DNA from 2 places in the Rhizobium sp. KNZ2-6A genome. Region 2 is predicted to be linked to the other one. Evidence: riboswitches for the same ligand, from Rfam matches in the RefSeq annotation. Region 2 holds a riboswitch; the other holds the start of a gene.
What was found. A riboswitch is a leader RNA that binds a small molecule or an ion and turns the genes downstream of it on or off. The one in region 2 is predicted to bind thiamine pyrophosphate.
Positions count from the first base shown of each region.

Region 1: another riboswitch for thiamine pyrophosphate. It lies ahead of thiB (thiamine ABC transporter substrate binding subunit); the one in region 2 lies ahead of thiM (hydroxyethylthiazole kinase).

Region 1 covers NZ_JBNDIC010000021.1:85,355-93,195, forward strand. The annotation lists gene ACPYOP_RS16380 (thiamine ABC transporter ATP-binding protein) at 1-372, opposite strand, end outside; gene thiP (thiamine/thiamine pyrophosphate ABC transporter permease ThiP) at 365-2,002, opposite strand; gene thiB (thiamine ABC transporter substrate binding subunit) at 2,013-3,005, opposite strand; TPP riboswitch at 3,204-3,320, opposite strand; gene ACPYOP_RS16395 (GmrSD restriction endonuclease domain-containing protein) at 3,447-5,021, shown strand; gene ACPYOP_RS16400 (MDR family MFS transporter) at 5,075-6,610, opposite strand; gene ACPYOP_RS16405 (MarR family winged helix-turn-helix transcriptional regulator) at 6,778-7,305, shown strand; gene ACPYOP_RS16410 (thiamine diphosphokinase) at 7,378-7,841, shown strand, end outside.
Region 2 covers NZ_JBNDIC010000008.1:91,299-99,139, forward strand. The annotation lists gene yghU (glutathione-dependent disulfide-bond oxidoreductase) at 1-210, opposite strand, end outside; gene ACPYOP_RS08170 (DUF1127 domain-containing protein) at 793-939, opposite strand; TPP riboswitch at 1,175-1,271, shown strand; gene thiM (hydroxyethylthiazole kinase) at 1,322-2,125, shown strand; gene thiE (thiamine phosphate synthase) at 2,122-2,757, shown strand; gene thiD (bifunctional hydroxymethylpyrimidine kinase/phosphomethylpyrimidine kinase) at 2,766-3,587, shown strand; gene ACPYOP_RS08190 (3-oxoacyl-ACP reductase) at 3,584-4,348, shown strand; gene ACPYOP_RS08195 (undecaprenyl-diphosphate phosphatase) at 4,429-5,301, opposite strand; gene ACPYOP_RS08200 (transcriptional regulator NanR) at 5,842-6,546, opposite strand; gene oiaX (3-oxo-isoapionate-4-phosphate decarboxylase OiaX) at 6,732-7,841, shown strand, end outside.

The DNA of each region.
Region 1 (7,841 bases), on a different contig from region 2:
CAGGGCCTCCGAGACCCTTTGCCGGTCCCGTGGCGAAAGCTTCAATGACGGGCTGATGCCGAGACCGACATTGGTGAAGAGATCGAGATGGGCAAAGAGGTTGTTGTCCTGAAAGACCAGCGACACCGGCCGTTCGGCGGAGTGGAGGCCGGTCACGTCCTGTCCGGCAAGCAGAATGCGGCCGCGATCGGGCTGTTCGAAGCCGGCCAATAAATTGAGGAAGGTCGATTTTCCAGATCCCGACGGTCCGGCAATGGTGATGATCTTGCCCTGTGGCAATGCGCAATCGAAACGAAAGTCGTGCGTGCCGAGGCGCAGCTCGACGCCGGCCATGGCGATGCCTTGTTCCTTCATGTCGTGGCCGTCAGTCATTTCCCTTGCTTTCATGATCGCGCGTACCTTGGCCGGCGGTGCCGGCGATGGTCAAAAGAAGGCACACTAGGCCGAGGATCAAGGCATATCCATCGGCGTCGTTGGTGCGGTAGCTGCCGAGCTTGCTGTAGACCAGCCAGGGCAGGGTCATCAGGCTGTCCGAGCCGAAGAGCGCCACGGCGCCGAGATCACCAAGCGAAAGCGCCATGGCGAAGGAGAGCGCGGTGAAGAGCGGCTTGCGCAAGCCCGGCCAATCGATGAGGCGAAGACGGGCAATGCCGTGAAGGCCGAGGCTCGTCGCCAGCCGTTCAGTGCGGCGGCGGTGGACCGCATAGGCCGGCTCGATGACGCGGATGACGAAGGGCAGCGCCATCAGCGCATTGATAACAACGATGAGGATGGCGGCGAAGCGGCTGGGATCGCCCAATGGTCTCAGCGCCAGAAACCAGCCGGTTGCCAGCACGATCGGCGGGACCAGCAGAATAAGGGACGAGCTTGCGCTCAAGGCGAGCGCCAGGCCGCGCAGGCTGGCGGTCTTGCGGCGATCCGCCGATATTACCGATCGGGCGCGGATGATGGCAAAGGATATCAAGACGGCCAGAAGGCCGGCGGCGATTGCGATGGCGAGGCTGGTGACGGCCGCTTGCAGAAAGATCGGCTGGCCGGCGAGCTTCGGAAGGTTTGCCTCGAGGCCGGTCACGACGACCGAAGCGAGCGGCAGGCCGAGAAAGAGCGCAGCAGCTGAAAGCAGAAGAGCGTCGATCCATCGGGCAGCCGTCTTCTGCCCATCGATGCGGCGGAGCGCGCGGCCGCTGGTCAGCCCATGATCGTCGGGCGAGCGAAACAGCGTCATGGCGCCGAGGATGAGGAGAGTGACGGCGATCTGCAGCAGCGACAGCATCACGGCGCGGCTGGGATCGAAATCGAAGCGGAGCGCCTGATAGATCGCCACTTCCAGCGTCGTTGCGGCCGGGCCGCCGCCAAGGATCAGGACCAGCGTGAAGCTGGTGGCGCAGAGCATGAAGATCAGGCCGGCAATGCCGGGAATAAGGCCGCGCAGCATAGGCCATTCGATGAAGCGGAAGACCGAGGCCGGCCGCATGCCGAGCCCGCCGGCCACAAGCCAATATTCCGCCGGCACGCGCTCCAGCCCGGCCAGCATCAGCCGGCAGGCGAGCGGCATGTTGAAGAAGACATGCGCCAGCAGGATACCGGCAAGGCCATAGATGCTAACGGGTTGCGACAGGCCGAGTGCTGCAAGAGCCTGATTGAGCAGCCCCTGCCGCCCCCATATGCCGAGCAGGCCGAGCGCGCCGATCAGCACCGGCAAGCCCATCGGCACCGCCATCAGTCGGAGCAGCCACAGTCGGCCGGGAAAGCGCGGCTGGCGCGCCAAGGCGCGGGCGACCGGTATGGCGAGCACTACGGAGAGCAGCGTCGAAAGCACCGCCTGCAGCAGCGTGAAGCGTAGGACGCGCAGCAGATAGGGGTCGGCCAGCGTGGTGTCGCCGCCGGATTCGATGCCGGCGGCCAAAAGGACGAGGACCGCGACCCCGACGAAGAGCATGATGCCGGCGAGGCTGAGCGCCCCGCCGGAAATGGCGCGTCTTCGTTCGGATGCCGCAAGCATGCTCAGGGCGTCAATTGCCGCTGGTGGCGGCCAGCCATTCGTCGATCCAGGCCTTGCGGTTCTTGTCGACGACATCGGGGCTCATCAGGAAGGTCTTCGACGGCACGACGAGCTTGCTGAAGGCATCCGGAAGCGGCTCCGAGGTGGTGGAGACCGGCATCATCCAATTGCTTGTCGGGATGATGTCCTGGAAGCCCGAGGAGATCATGAACTTCAGGAAGTCGCGGGCGAGTTCCTTGTTCGGCGAGGACTTGATGAGGCCGGCGACTTCGATCTGGATATAATGTCCTTCCGAGAAGGCGGCCGCCTGATAGCGATCGGTCTTGTCCTCGATCATGTGATAGGCCGGCGACGTCGTATAGGAGAGCACCATCGGCGCTTCGCCCTTGGTGAAGAGGTCATAGGCTTCCGACCAGCCGGGGGTGACGGTCAGGATGCGGCCCTTGAGCTTCGTCCAGGCGTCGGCCGCCTTATCGCCATAGATCGACTTGACCCAGAGCAGCAGGCCGAGACCCGGCGTCGAGGTGCGCGGATCCTCGATGACGATCTTCTGCGAGGAATCGCCCTCGATCAGATCCTTCATGCTCTTCGGCGGGTTCTTGACCGCCTGGCTGTCGTAGATCACGGCGAAATGGCCGTAGTCGTAGGGCACGAAGACGTCGTCCTTGAAATCGCCGGGGACCTTGAGGGCAGACGTGTCGACGCCGCTTTTATCGAAGAGGCCGGTATCCTTGGCCTCGTCGACGAGATTGGTGTCGAGGCCGAGAGCGACATCGGCCTTGGTGCCGGCGCCCTCCAGCTTCAGGCGGGACAGAAGTGCGACGCCATCGGTGACGGCGACATAATTGACCGTGCAGCCGCAGGTCTTTTCGAAGGCGGCCTTGACCTTGGCGCCCGGACCCCAATCGGCGGTGAAGCTCTCATAGGTGTAGATGGTCAGGGTCTTGTCGGCTGCCTCGGCCGTCTGGGCAGCAAAAAACGTTGCGCCGGCGGCAAGGGTCAGGCCGGCGAAGAATGACAATAGCGATCGGTTTTGCACGACAGCGCCTCCTCCTGGAGCCGGATGATTTTAGGTCTATCGACCTAAAATCTGAATCCGCTCTAAAATCAAATAATTAGAGCATGATGTCGCCCGAAAACCGTTTACGCTTTTCGGCATCACGCTCTAGGTTTCGTCTTGAAGGGGAAAAGGGCGCTATGATTTCGTCACGCGTCTAATCCCTCCGCCGGTGTTAGCCGGATCAGGTTCCGCGGGTTGGCCGATGAAAGCCTCTCAGCCAGATGTCCGGAAGGACATGAGGCACCCCGTTAGAGCGTCGGCAGATTTAGCCTTGTGACGAAGGGATGACAAGTACGTTTGCCATTTGAACCTATCTTCGCAAAACAAATTTATCTGCTATAGATAGAAAATTGATTCTCTAACTTAATTTTAGGTAGATCCAGTATGGAATATCAATCTTATTCTGTTCGTAAATTACTAGATTCCGTCAAGGGCGGAGGCATAAGAATACCCGCATTTCAGCGAGGCTTTGTATGGGACATGGATCATGTTGCCTACTTAATGGATAGTATCTATAAAAATTATCCGTTTGGTTCTTTATTGTTTTGGCGAACCAAAAACAAGCTAAACGTAGAAAGAAGCCTCGGTAGATTTGATCTCCCTGATCCCGAGGAAGATTATCCCGTAGATTATGTGCTGGATGGGCAGCAGCGTCTAACTTCAATTTTTACGGTGTTTCAAACAGAATTGAAGCCTAAGATTGATGATAAATGGAGCGATATTTATTTTGATCTAAAATCCGGCAATAACGCGCAGGAGAGCCAATTTTATCCTCTTAAAGATAACGAAGTGGATAACGAGAGATATTTTCCCTTAAGAGTACTGTTCGATTCTGTCTCCTATCGAGAAGCAACTTCTCACCTCACTGAGGATCAAATTAATCAAGTCGATAGATTACAAGAAAAGTTTAAAGAAGTAACAATACCTGTACAGGTCCTAAAAACCGAAGATAGGTCTATGGTCGCTATTGTCTTTGAACGAGTAAACAGGCTTGGCGTTGAGCTAGATACGCTCCAACTTCTTTCTGCGTGGACGTGGAATGAGAATTTTGATCTCCTGGAGAGTTTTAAGGGATTAAAGGATGAGCTGGAGGAGTTTGGTTTTGAAGGCGTGGGAGAAGATTCAGATCTAATACTGCGGTGTACTGCGGCTATACTTAAAGATGAGCCGTCGGCTGAAACTTTGCTAGAACTAAATGGTCAAACTGTGAGGGAAGAGTTTCCGCGAGTTCGTAATGGAATTAAGGGAGCTATCGACTTCTTGCGTACGCAACTTTGTGTCTACAATCTCAAAAATCTTCCATATCCCGCATTGCTTATACCACTGTCCGTATTTTTCGCGGAGCCAGATGGCAAGGAAGTTTCATACAGTAACCAAACATATCTAAAATTAAAGCGTTGGTTTTGGAGGTCTTGTTTGGGTAATAGATATAGTAGCCAAACCAGAAAGGCAGTAATACGCGATATTAAGGAAATGAAATCGTTAAAAAATGGCATGCAATCGCATATCGATTCCATGGATATTGATATATCTCCTGAGTTTTTTAAGAAAAACGTATTTAGGACAACCACAGCAAATACAAAGACTTTTGTTTTGATGTTATCAAATAATATTCCTAGGAGTTTTATGTCTAGTAAGGAAATTGATCTTGAGCCGGTCCTTCAGGCGTATAATAGATCTGAGTTTCACCATATTTATCCAAAGGCTTCTTTTAAGAATGAAGCGGAGGATCAGGTAAACAGCCTTGCAAATTTCTGTTTCCTTAGTGCTGCCGAAAATAAGAAAATTGGAAAGAAATTGCCATCTATTTATCTCGAAGAGCTAATTCCAATTGACGGAAGAGAAGAGCTTTTATCGAGCGTATTTTGTCATGTAGCTGACTTTGATGACGATTTCGTAGGTTTTATAGACAGACGGAATGAAAGGTTGCTTAGGCACGCTCAAAAACTAATTGCGTAGTGCAGTTACTATGGCAGTAGAATATTGGGTTTACTTAAGAATATACCTTTTTGTTACTCGGCCGCCTGAGCGGCGGCGGTGCTTTCGAATTTCTTCACAGCACCGGGTAGCTGCACGTTCTTCAGCGTCAGCGCGGTCAGAAGGCCGATGAGGCAGATGCCGGCGGCCGTCATGAACAGCGGGCTGAAGGCGCTCGCATAGGCGTTGGCGACGGCCTCGCGGGTCGCCTCGGGCAATGCGGCCATCATCTTCGGTGTCAGTTGCTCGATATCGGATACGCCTGATATGGAGACGCCGACATTGCCGAGCTTGGCGGCGATGATGGCGCCATAAATGGAGATGGCGATCGAGGCGCCGCCCATGCGCGAGAGCGTGACCGCGCCGGTCGCCGCGCCGACGTCACGGGCAGCGGCTGCGTTCTGCACGCCGATGACGGGCACTTGCTGCGCAAGACCGATGCCGATGCCGTGCAGCAGCATCAGGCCGCCGATGAAGACGATGGGTGTGCCGGCGGGCAGGACGGCAAGCGAGCCAAATGCGATGGCGCTGCAGGCAGCGCTTGCGATGGCAAAGGGCTTGTAGCGCCCTCTGGCCGCAATCAGCCTGCCGGCCGACAGCGAGCCGCAGACGATGCCGCCGGTCAGCAGAATGAACAGCAGGCCGGCCATCGAGGGCGAAAGGCCCGTCGTTGTCTGCAGGAAGAGCGCGAAGTAATTGACCATGCCGATGGCAACGGCGCCGCTGGTGATCGAGATGATCAGCAGAAGGCCGAATGTCGGATTGCGAAACAATGTCATCGGCACGATCGGCTCGGGTGCGCGGCGCTCGATGAAGACCCAGGCGATGGCGCAGATCGCGCCGAAGGCAATGATGCCGAGGCATTGCGGCGATAGCAGCGACCCGAAGAGTTCGCTTCCGTCGGCAGCAAGCACAATGCTGGTCGTCGTCAGGGCAAGGACGATGGCGCCGGCATAATCGATCTTCGGACGGCGGGCCGGCTTGCGGTAGGGCAGCATGAAGGCGAGGCCGGCAAGCACGATGAAGCCGATCGGCACGTTGACGAGGAAGATCGAACGCCAGCCGAAAAGATCGCTCATCGTGCCGCCGAGAACGGGGCCGATGGCGCCCGACGCCATCAGCACGAGGCTGGAATAGCTCTGGTAGCGCGCACGCTCGCGCGGCTCGAAAAGATCGGCGTTGACGGCGAAGATCGAGACCATGATGCCGCCGCCGCCGAAGCCTTGAAGGACACGGGCGGCGATCAGCGTATCCATCGAGATGGCTAGGCCGCAGACGGCGGAGCCGATCGTGAAGATCGCGATCGCCGTCATCATCACATATTTGCGGCCGAAGAGATCGCCGAGCTTGCCGTAAACGGGCATGACGGCGGAGAGCGAGAGGAGATAGGCCGATCCGATCCAGCCGAAACGCTCCAGATGCCCGAACTCGCCGACGATCGTCGGAAGCGCCGTCGAGACGATCTGGTTGTCGAGTGTTGCCATGAACATGGCCGTCATCAGAAACAGGAAGAGTATAAGCCGCCGTTTATGATCCGCCACGAGCGGCGCGAAGGTTGTCTGCATGTCCATGGGGCAAGAAATCCGAGCTTGGCCGAAACGCTGCGCGGTCGATCGAATGCGCGGGACGTCCCGGTTTTCATACCTGATACATATGTGCCAATAGCATATAAATGTCAATGACAGGTGAGTGCTATTTGCATGTTTTATTTCTTGTCCGCCTCTGGTATGGTGGAAAGATGACATCTGCGACGAATACACGTGAAGTTGAAGCCCAGACCCTGACCGACGACGAGAACCTCCTGCGCATCGGCCATGCGATGACGCGCATGCGGCTGCTGACAGGGCGCCGCATGATTGGCAGGCTTGCCATTGAGAGCGTTGCGCCGGGGCTCGAGCTTTCGCATCTCGACGTGCTCGATGTCGTCCGCCGGGCGGAGATGACAGGCGAAGTCACCGTCGGCACGATTGCCGAGATGCTGCGCATCGATCCCTCGCGGGCGAGCCGCATCGTTGCCGACATGGTGACGCGCGGCGTGTTACGGCGCAAGGCATCGCAGGCGGATGCGCGGCGCATCGTCGTGATCCTGACCGCGCTCGGGCAGAAATTGCTGTTGGAGATCCAGGCGCAGAAATATTCCGTCATCGGCAGCATCTTCGCCGACTGGACGCCGGAGGAGATCGAGAGCTTCTCGCTGCTGTTCGATCGCTATGTCAGCGGCTACGAACGGGTTTTCCAGGCGCGTCTCAAGGAAACGGACGACTGAGCCGTCGTCGCGGCCGTTCTTGCCTATGCTGCTCTTCCCTAGGGGCATGACTTTGCGCTATGGGCTTGCCTCATGAGCCAGTCCACCACCTTCACCATACTGCTCGGCGGCGAACTCCGTCTGACCGAGCGGTTGCGCGCCGCCATTTCCGGCAGCCGTTTCATCGCAGCCGATGGCGGAATGCGCCATGCGATCGCGCTTGGGGTGGAACCTGAGCTATGGGTCGGGGATTTCGATTCCACGCCCGCCGATTTGCAAGCTGCATTTCCCAATGTGCCCAAGCAGCCCTATCCGGCGGCGAAGGCGGCGACCGACGGCGAGATTGCCGTCTCGGAAGCGATCGATCGCGGTGCCACGAGGCTGATCCTGGCGGGCGCCATGGGTGGCGAGCGGTCCGATCATGCCATCCAGCACCTGCTCTATGGCATCCGCCTGGCCGAGAAAGGCTTCGATGTCCTGCTGACCTCCGGTGACGAGGAGGCGGTGCCGCTGCCGCCGGGCGATCTCACGCTGGCGCTGCCGGCAGGCTCGCTGTT
Region 2 (7,841 bases):
GCCGAGCGCCAGCAGCTCTTCGAGCATGATGGTAACCTTCACGCCATTCGGCGTACCGAGCGAATAAAGCTGCAGGGGATGACGCCCCACAGACAATTCCTTTTCATGGGTCGGCCCGGCGATCGGACGGTTGATATTGGCGAACTGGCCGCCATTGGCCTTGTTCCAAGTCCAGATTTTCGGCGGCGTGTATTCGGCAGAACCGGTCATGGGCATCCTCCTGTCTCGGGGAATCACGTTGGGGGTTGGTCTTCGATGTAGCGCGCTACAGGTGTGGCACATAGTGCCGGCCGTTCATTTTTGCGAGAGGAGGTCGTCGGTTTTCAACCAAGCCCGGATCGGAGATGGCACAAACGGCAGTGATCGCGTTTCGACACGCGCTGCGTGGCAGCGAGGATGAAGCGAAAATCGGTTGAATGTGGTCTGAAACGAAAAAGCCTGCCGCGGGAGGAGGTGCGGCAGGCTTTTTACAAGAACCGAACAGCGGACGGGAGGAGGAATGCCGCTGTTCCCGCAGTCGTCCCTGGGAGGAGGAGAAGGACGTCTGCAAAAACGAAGGGATGCGGGAGGAGATGCATCGCTTCGATGAGAAGGATAATAGCCAAGTTTTGCTCACTGCATAGGCATTTATTTGCAGGGCAGTTATGCGCTATGCGAAAAGCGGCTGGCTGAGTTGATCCGCTTACGGTTCAGATCAAAGCATGGAACGATAGCTTCCAGACAAAACAAAAGCGCCTGCTCTGGAGAACAGGCGCTGGCATAATGCAGCTTTATAAGGAGCCGTTGCGGCCGTTAGCGAGCGATGGCTGCTCGGGCAACATTGCGGATTTCGCCGCGATCGATACCCAGGTCATGCAGTTCGCGCGTGGACATACGGCCCAGTTCGGCGACCGTCTGACGATACTTGCGCCAGTTATTAAAAGAGCGTGCTACGTTCATGATGATCCCCTTTCCTTGGGCTTTCGAAGCTGAGCGGCCGTGCTTGGCGCTCCCGTCGCTTCGATGAGAGATATGTAGTCGAAACCCTCAGCCTTTTGCAGAGCTAAGAGATCACTGCACCCATGCATTCAATGCATGTCTCGCCCGGAAATAAGGCGGTTCCAATTCCCATTCGTCGCTGAAGCCTTTGTGATTTGCTGATGACACCGGCGTCTTTGTCTGCGAAAAGTAGGAGGATGAGAGACAGGGGCGCCCGCTTTCCGGCGGGCTGAGAAGGACCCTTCGAACCTGAACCAGATCATGCTGGCGGAGGGAGTCGCTCGGGACCTCGCGAAGTTCAGCACGTCGTCCCTTTGCGCCTCGCCCGCCCGAAAAGGGCGATATGCAAGACCAAACCACACTAGGCAATCTGCTTCATGCCATGCGGGCCAATCCGCCGCTGGTGCAATGCATCACCAATTTCGTCGCCATGAATATTGCGGCCAATGTGATGCTCGCAGCCGGGGCATCGCCGGCGATGGTGCATGCCGAAGAGGAAGCAGGCGAGTTTGCCGCGATCTCCGGCGCACTGACGATCAATATCGGCACGCTCTCGTCCGGCTGGCTTGCGGGCATGCTGAAGGCGGCTCGGTCGGCCAACGACGCCGGAAAGCCTTGGGTCCTCGATCCGGTCGCCCATTATGCGACCGGGTTTCGCCGCAAGGCGATCGGGCAATTGCTGGAGCTGCGGCCGACGATCATTCGCGGCAATGCATCCGAGATCATCGCGCTTGCCGGCGGCGCCAGCCGTGGCCAGGGCGTCGATAGCCGCGACGCCGTAGAGCAGGCGGAAGAATCCGCCCGGCAACTGGCTGAAAAGCACGGATGCGTGGTCGCCGTCACCGGCGTTACGGATCTCGTGACGGATGGGCAGAAGGCCAAGCGCATTGCCGGCGGTTCGCCATTCATGCCGCAGGTAACGGCCCTCGGCTGCTCGCTCACCTGCCTCGTCGGCGCCTTTGCGGCGGCAACGCCGGATGAGCCATTCGATGCAACCGTAGCGGCGCTCGCGGTCTTTGCCGTTGCCGGTGCGCAGGCGGGAGTGCCAGCCGAAGGCCCAGGCTCCTTCTCCTGGCGCTTCCTCGATGCACTCGCAGCCCTCACTCCGGAAATATTGGATCGCGACGCAAGGATATCGGCAGCATGAAAGACTTCGATCTCTCGCTCTACCTCGTTCTCGACCCCACGCTATGTGCCGACCTTGGCATGATCGAAACGACCCGGGCGGCCATTACCGGCGGCGCCACGATCGTACAGCTGCGCGACAAACATGCCTCGACCGCAGTCATGATCGAGACGGGCCGGGCTCTCAAACAGATCCTGCAGGGAACCAATGCCCGGCTGATCGTCAACGACAATGTCGAGGCTGCCATCGCCATCGGTGCCGATGGTCTGCATATCGGACAAGAGGACATGAATGCCGCCGAAGCGCGCCGCTTGATCGGGCCGAACATGATCCTCGGCCTCTCGGTGGAAACGGAAGCCCTCGCCTCCGCCATGGATGCTGGGATCGTCGACTATGCTGGGATAGGCCCGGTCTTTGCCACGGCAACCAAGCCCGACCACAAGCAACCGATCGGCTTCCATGGTCTCACCCGCATCGTCGGGCTCTGCCCGGTTCCTTCAGTCGCGATCGGCGGCCTCAAGGCAGAGCATGCGAGAGAGGTTTTCTCGTCCGGCGCGGACGGCCTTGCGGTCGTCTCGGCCATCTGCGGCCAACCGAACCCACAAGCCGCGACAGCCGTCATCGCGAACGCCATCAAGGAGGCCCGCCCATGATCCGCCCCGTGATTCGCAACGTCCTGTCCATCGCCGGCTCCGACCCATCCGGCGGCGCCGGCATCCAGGCTGACCTGAAGACCTTTTCCGCACGCGGCGTTTATGGAATGGCCGTCCTGACCGCCTTGACGGCGCAGAACACACAAGGCGTCACCGGCGTTCATCCGGTGCCGCCCTCTTTCGTGGCGGACCAGGTCCGGGCGATCTTCGCCGATATCCGTGTCGATGCCGTCAAGATCGGCATGATTGCCAACGCCGCAATTGCGGATGCCGTCGCGGACATTCTGGCACGACATCGCGATGTGCTCGTCGTGCTCGATCCCGTCATGATCGCCAAGGGTGGCGCCGCCCTGCTTGCCGCCGACGCCGTCGACGTGCTCACTATGCGGCTCTTGCCGCTGGCGACAATCATCACACCGAACCTGCCCGAGGCTGCGGCGCTGCTGCATGACACGGAGGCAGGAAGCCGCGAAGACATGGCCCGTCAGGCGCTTGCGCTGGCAGCGCTCGGACCTGCGGCAGCTCTCGTCAAGGGCGGTCATCTCGAGGGTGGAGAAAGTCCGGACGTGCTGGCAAGCGTCGGTCGCCTGACCTGGTTCGAAGCCGAACGGCTGCCGACGAAGAACACACACGGAACCGGTTGCACGCTTTCCAGCGCCATCGCAGCCGAGATCGCCAAGGGCTCGCCGCTCCCCGAAGCCATCGCAGCCGCCAAAGCCTATCTCGCCGCCGCGGTTGCCGCCGCAGGCGAGCTTTCGGTCGGCAGCGGCCACGGCCCCGTGCAGCATTTCCATGCGCTCTGGGCAGACGGAAAAGGAGTGAGAAAATGAGCTTGCCGATCAAGGATCAGATCGTCATCGTTTCCGGCGCCGGGCGCGGTCTCGGTGCCGCGATCGCTACAGCCGTTGCTCGCGAAGGCGCGAAGGTTGCCATCAACTATCGAGCAAGCCGCGAACGGGCAGAGGCGCTCGCAGCACAACTTGGCAATCATGCGAAAGCGTTCCAGGCCGATGTCCGCGATCTCGGAGATACGAAGCGGCTCGTTGCCGAGGTGACCGAGCATTTCGGAGCGCCAACGACGGTCGTCCATAATGCACTGGCCGATTTCAGCTTCAACGGCGATGCGCGCTCGAAATTGGACGCCTTGAGCTGGGCCGAGATGGCGATCCAGATGGAAACCGCGCTGCAGGGCGCCTTGAACCTGATACAGTCGGTTCGACCGGTAATGGCGCAGGCAGGCTTTGGCCGGATCGTCACGATCGGCACGAACCTTTTCCAGAATCCGGTGGTGCCCTATCACGATTATACCGCCGCCAAGGCGGCGCTGCTGTCGCTGACTCGCACGGCTGCGTCCGAACTCGGCCCGCTCGGGATCACCGTTAACATGGTCTCCGGCGGTCTTTTGCGCACGACCGATGCGAGCAGCGCAACGCCGGAAGCTGTTTTCGACATCATCGCCGCGAATACGCCGCTGCGTCGCGTCGCTACGCCCGAAGAGGCTGCCGATGCGGTGCTATTTTTTGCAAGTCCATGGGCACGCGCCATTACCGGGCAAAATCTTATCGTCGATGGTGGCCTCGTCTTCGGATAATAGCCCCAGAATAAAAAAGGCGCTGCCTGGGAGGGCAGCGCCAGCATTGAAGTCTTGGCAGCCGGATTGATTTTGTCCGCTCAAGCCCATCCCATGATCAGCACGCCGAAGAGGATGACGACGCCAACCACGATGCGGTAGATGACGAAAGGCCAGGTCGAGAAACGCTCCAAAAAGCGCATCAGTCCCCATATGGCGATGAAGGACGATATGCTGCCGACGATCAGGCCGACGATCAGGACGGACCAGGCTTCCATCGGAATATGCGCCTTGTAGAGCTCGAAGAGCTCCTTCAGACCGGCAAGCGCAATGGCCGGCAGGCCGAGCAGGAACGAGAACCGTGCGGCCTCATCGCGCTTCAGGCCAAGAAACAATGCGCCGGTCAGAGTCGAGCCCGAACGAGAGACACCGGGAACAAGCGCGCCGACCTGGGTGATGCCGACGAACAGGGCATCCATCAGTGTCATCTGCTCGATGCCCTTCCTGTGGCGGCTGTAGAGTTCGGCAACCGCCAGAAGCAGGCCCATGACAACGCAGGCGATGCCGATGACCCAAAGGCTGCGCAACGATGTGCCGCAGGCATTCAGGGACGACGAAAGCAGGAGGCCTGCAATGACGATCGGCACCGTTGCAATCACGATGGCGATCGCAAGCCGCATCGCGGGCGAGCGCCAATCCCTTTGCCTGATGGCATCGAGCGATCCGAAGGTGACGTAGCGAACGTCGCTCCAGAAATAGGAGACGATGGCGGCAAGGGCCGCAAGCTGCATCGCAGCCGAAAAGGCCGAACCCGGATCCTGCCAGCCGAGCAAGGCCGGCACCAGGCGCATATGGGCGGTGGATGAGACCGGCAGAAGCTCGGTCAATCCCTGCACGACACCCAGTATCGCGATCTTGGCATAGCCCAGGGCAACAAAGCCCGTGTCTACGCCTTGCGTACAAACATCAGCCACGTTTTGATATCCTCAGTTCTTCAAGGGGGCTTGGCACCGGAAGGGTGCGATGAACTTGCTGTGGAACCGTTTTCCGACACGAAGCCGGCGGCTGCCTTGTAGGACGCCGTCAATTCCGCGTTATGACAGGGTGAGGATATAGCCGCGCAGGCTGAACTCTATCTGAAATTGCTGGCCTTGATTTCCAGGTTTATCGGATTTCTAGCCTTCATCGTCCGGCAACGACTGCATGTAGCGGATGATGGCATAAAATGCGACGAGAAGGACCGCGGCGCCGGCCGCGCGATGGACGTCATGTGAGATAGCATGATGATGTCTCACCATAAGGCAAGCCAGATTATAAAGGGTTATGACGGCCGCTGTCAGAACAGGAGCCAGGAAGAGCGCCATATTCCGCTGAATGAAATTGCCCATTACGCACACCTCGTTTGACATATGGCCAGATTCCACAAGGAATGGGGAGGAATTAGGACAGAGCCACCTCGCCCGTCAGCCATTGCGGCCCACGTCGCTCCGCATCCAGGTCACTTCGCATCAAGATCACTTCGTATAGAGCGCGCGGGATCTCTCCAGATGCTTGAGCATCGCCTGTTCTGCTCCATCGGCATCGTTCTTCGCCAGACGCGCGAGGATTTCCTCATGCTCGACCAGCGTGAACTTTTCCTTGCCGGTCCAGATCAGCATATCGGTGTGATAGGCCTTCAGCCATGCCAGCATGGCCTCGCTGACGGCGGCGAAAATCGGATTGCCTGAAATCTGGGCGATGCGCGTGTGGAACTGCATGTCGGCCGAAATGAACTCCTCCGCATCGCCCAAGGACACGCGCTGACGCTCGATGATGCCGTTGAGATCGGCGATATCCTTTTCGGTGGCGCGCTGCGCCGCCTCGCGCGCCATGCCGCGCTCGAAGAAGATGCGCGCGCTCTTCAAATGTTCGAGTGAGTCGGATGATTGGGAGAGCATGATCTTGGCGGTCAGGTCGACCTGCCGGAAGATCGATTTCGCCGTGAGCTGAAGAACCTTGGCGCGCTCGCCATGCGAAATATTCACCAGCCCCATATTGGCGAGCGCCTGCATGGCTTCGCGAATCGCCGGACGGCCGACGCCGAAACGCTCCATGAGGACGCGTTCGGATGGCATCTCGTCGCCTGGCTTGAGTTCGCCCGATGTGATCAACCGTTCCAGCCGGTCGAATACCTCATCCGACAGCTTTCGACGTACAATTTGTTCGACAGGCTGGCCCATGGAACCCCGCTTTCCCAAAGCCTTTTCTCCCTTATGCATTTTTGGCCGCCGCGGCGGAAGCCCATACGAAACGTGTTATCGACTACCGGGCAAAAAAATCGTTGCAGAAGTTGGGATACTCATTATACCAGATCACCAGTTTACGCCACGCGAAAATCGTCGGCGAGAGGAGCATTCAGTCGCTTATGACCATCACCGTCACCTACCGTATCGAAACGCCCGGCAGCATCGAGGCGATGGCCCGCAAGATCGCCAGCGATCAATCGACCGGCACCTTCGTTGCCGTGCCCGGCGAAACGGAAGAACTCAAGGCACGCGTCGCCGCTCGCGTCACCGCGATTAGCCCGCTTTCTGATGCGGAGCGTCCGACTTGGCCGGAAGTGGCCGATGGGCATGGCCCGATCCACCGCGCCGATGTCGATATCGCCTTCCCGCTGGACGCGATCGGCACCGATCTTGCGGCGCTGATGACGATCGCCATCGGCGGCGTCTTCTCGATCAAGGGCATGACCGGCATCCGCATCGTCGACATGAAGCTGCCGAAGGCCTTTGGCGACGCGCATCCCGGCCCGCAATTCGGTGTTGCCGGCAGCATGCGCCTGACCGGCGTCAGCGGCCGTCCGATCATCGGCACCATCGTCAAGCCGGCGCTCGGTCTGCGGCCGCAGGAAACGGCTGCCCTCGTCGGCGAATTGATCGGTTCCGGCGTCGATTTCATCAAGGACGACGAAAAGCTGATGAGCCCGGCCTATTCGCCGCTCAAAGAGCGCGTCGAGGCCATCATGCCGCTGATCCTCGATCACGAGCAGAAAACCGGCAAAAAGGTCATGTATGCCTTCGGCATTTCGCATGCCGATCCCGACGAGATGATGCGCAACCACGATCTGGTGTTGAAGGCCGGCGGCAATTGCGCTGTCGTCAACATCAACTCCATCGGCTTCGGCGGCATGAGTTTCCTGCGCAAACGCTCCGGGCTGGTGCTGCATGCACATCGCAACGGCTGGGACATCCTGACCCGCCATCCCGGCGCCGGCATGGATTTTAGGGTTTACCAGCAGTTCTGGCGCCTGCTGGGTGTCGATCAGTTCCAGATCAACGGCATCAGGGTCAAATACTGGGAGCCGGACGACAGCTTCGTCGAATCCTTCAAGGCCGTAAGCACGCCGCTCTTCGATCCCACAGACTGTCCGCTTCCCGTTGCCGGTTCCGGCCAATGGGGGGGGCAAGCGCCCGAAACCTACCAACGCACCGGCCGGACCACGGATCTTCTCTATCTCTGCGGCGGGGGCATCGTT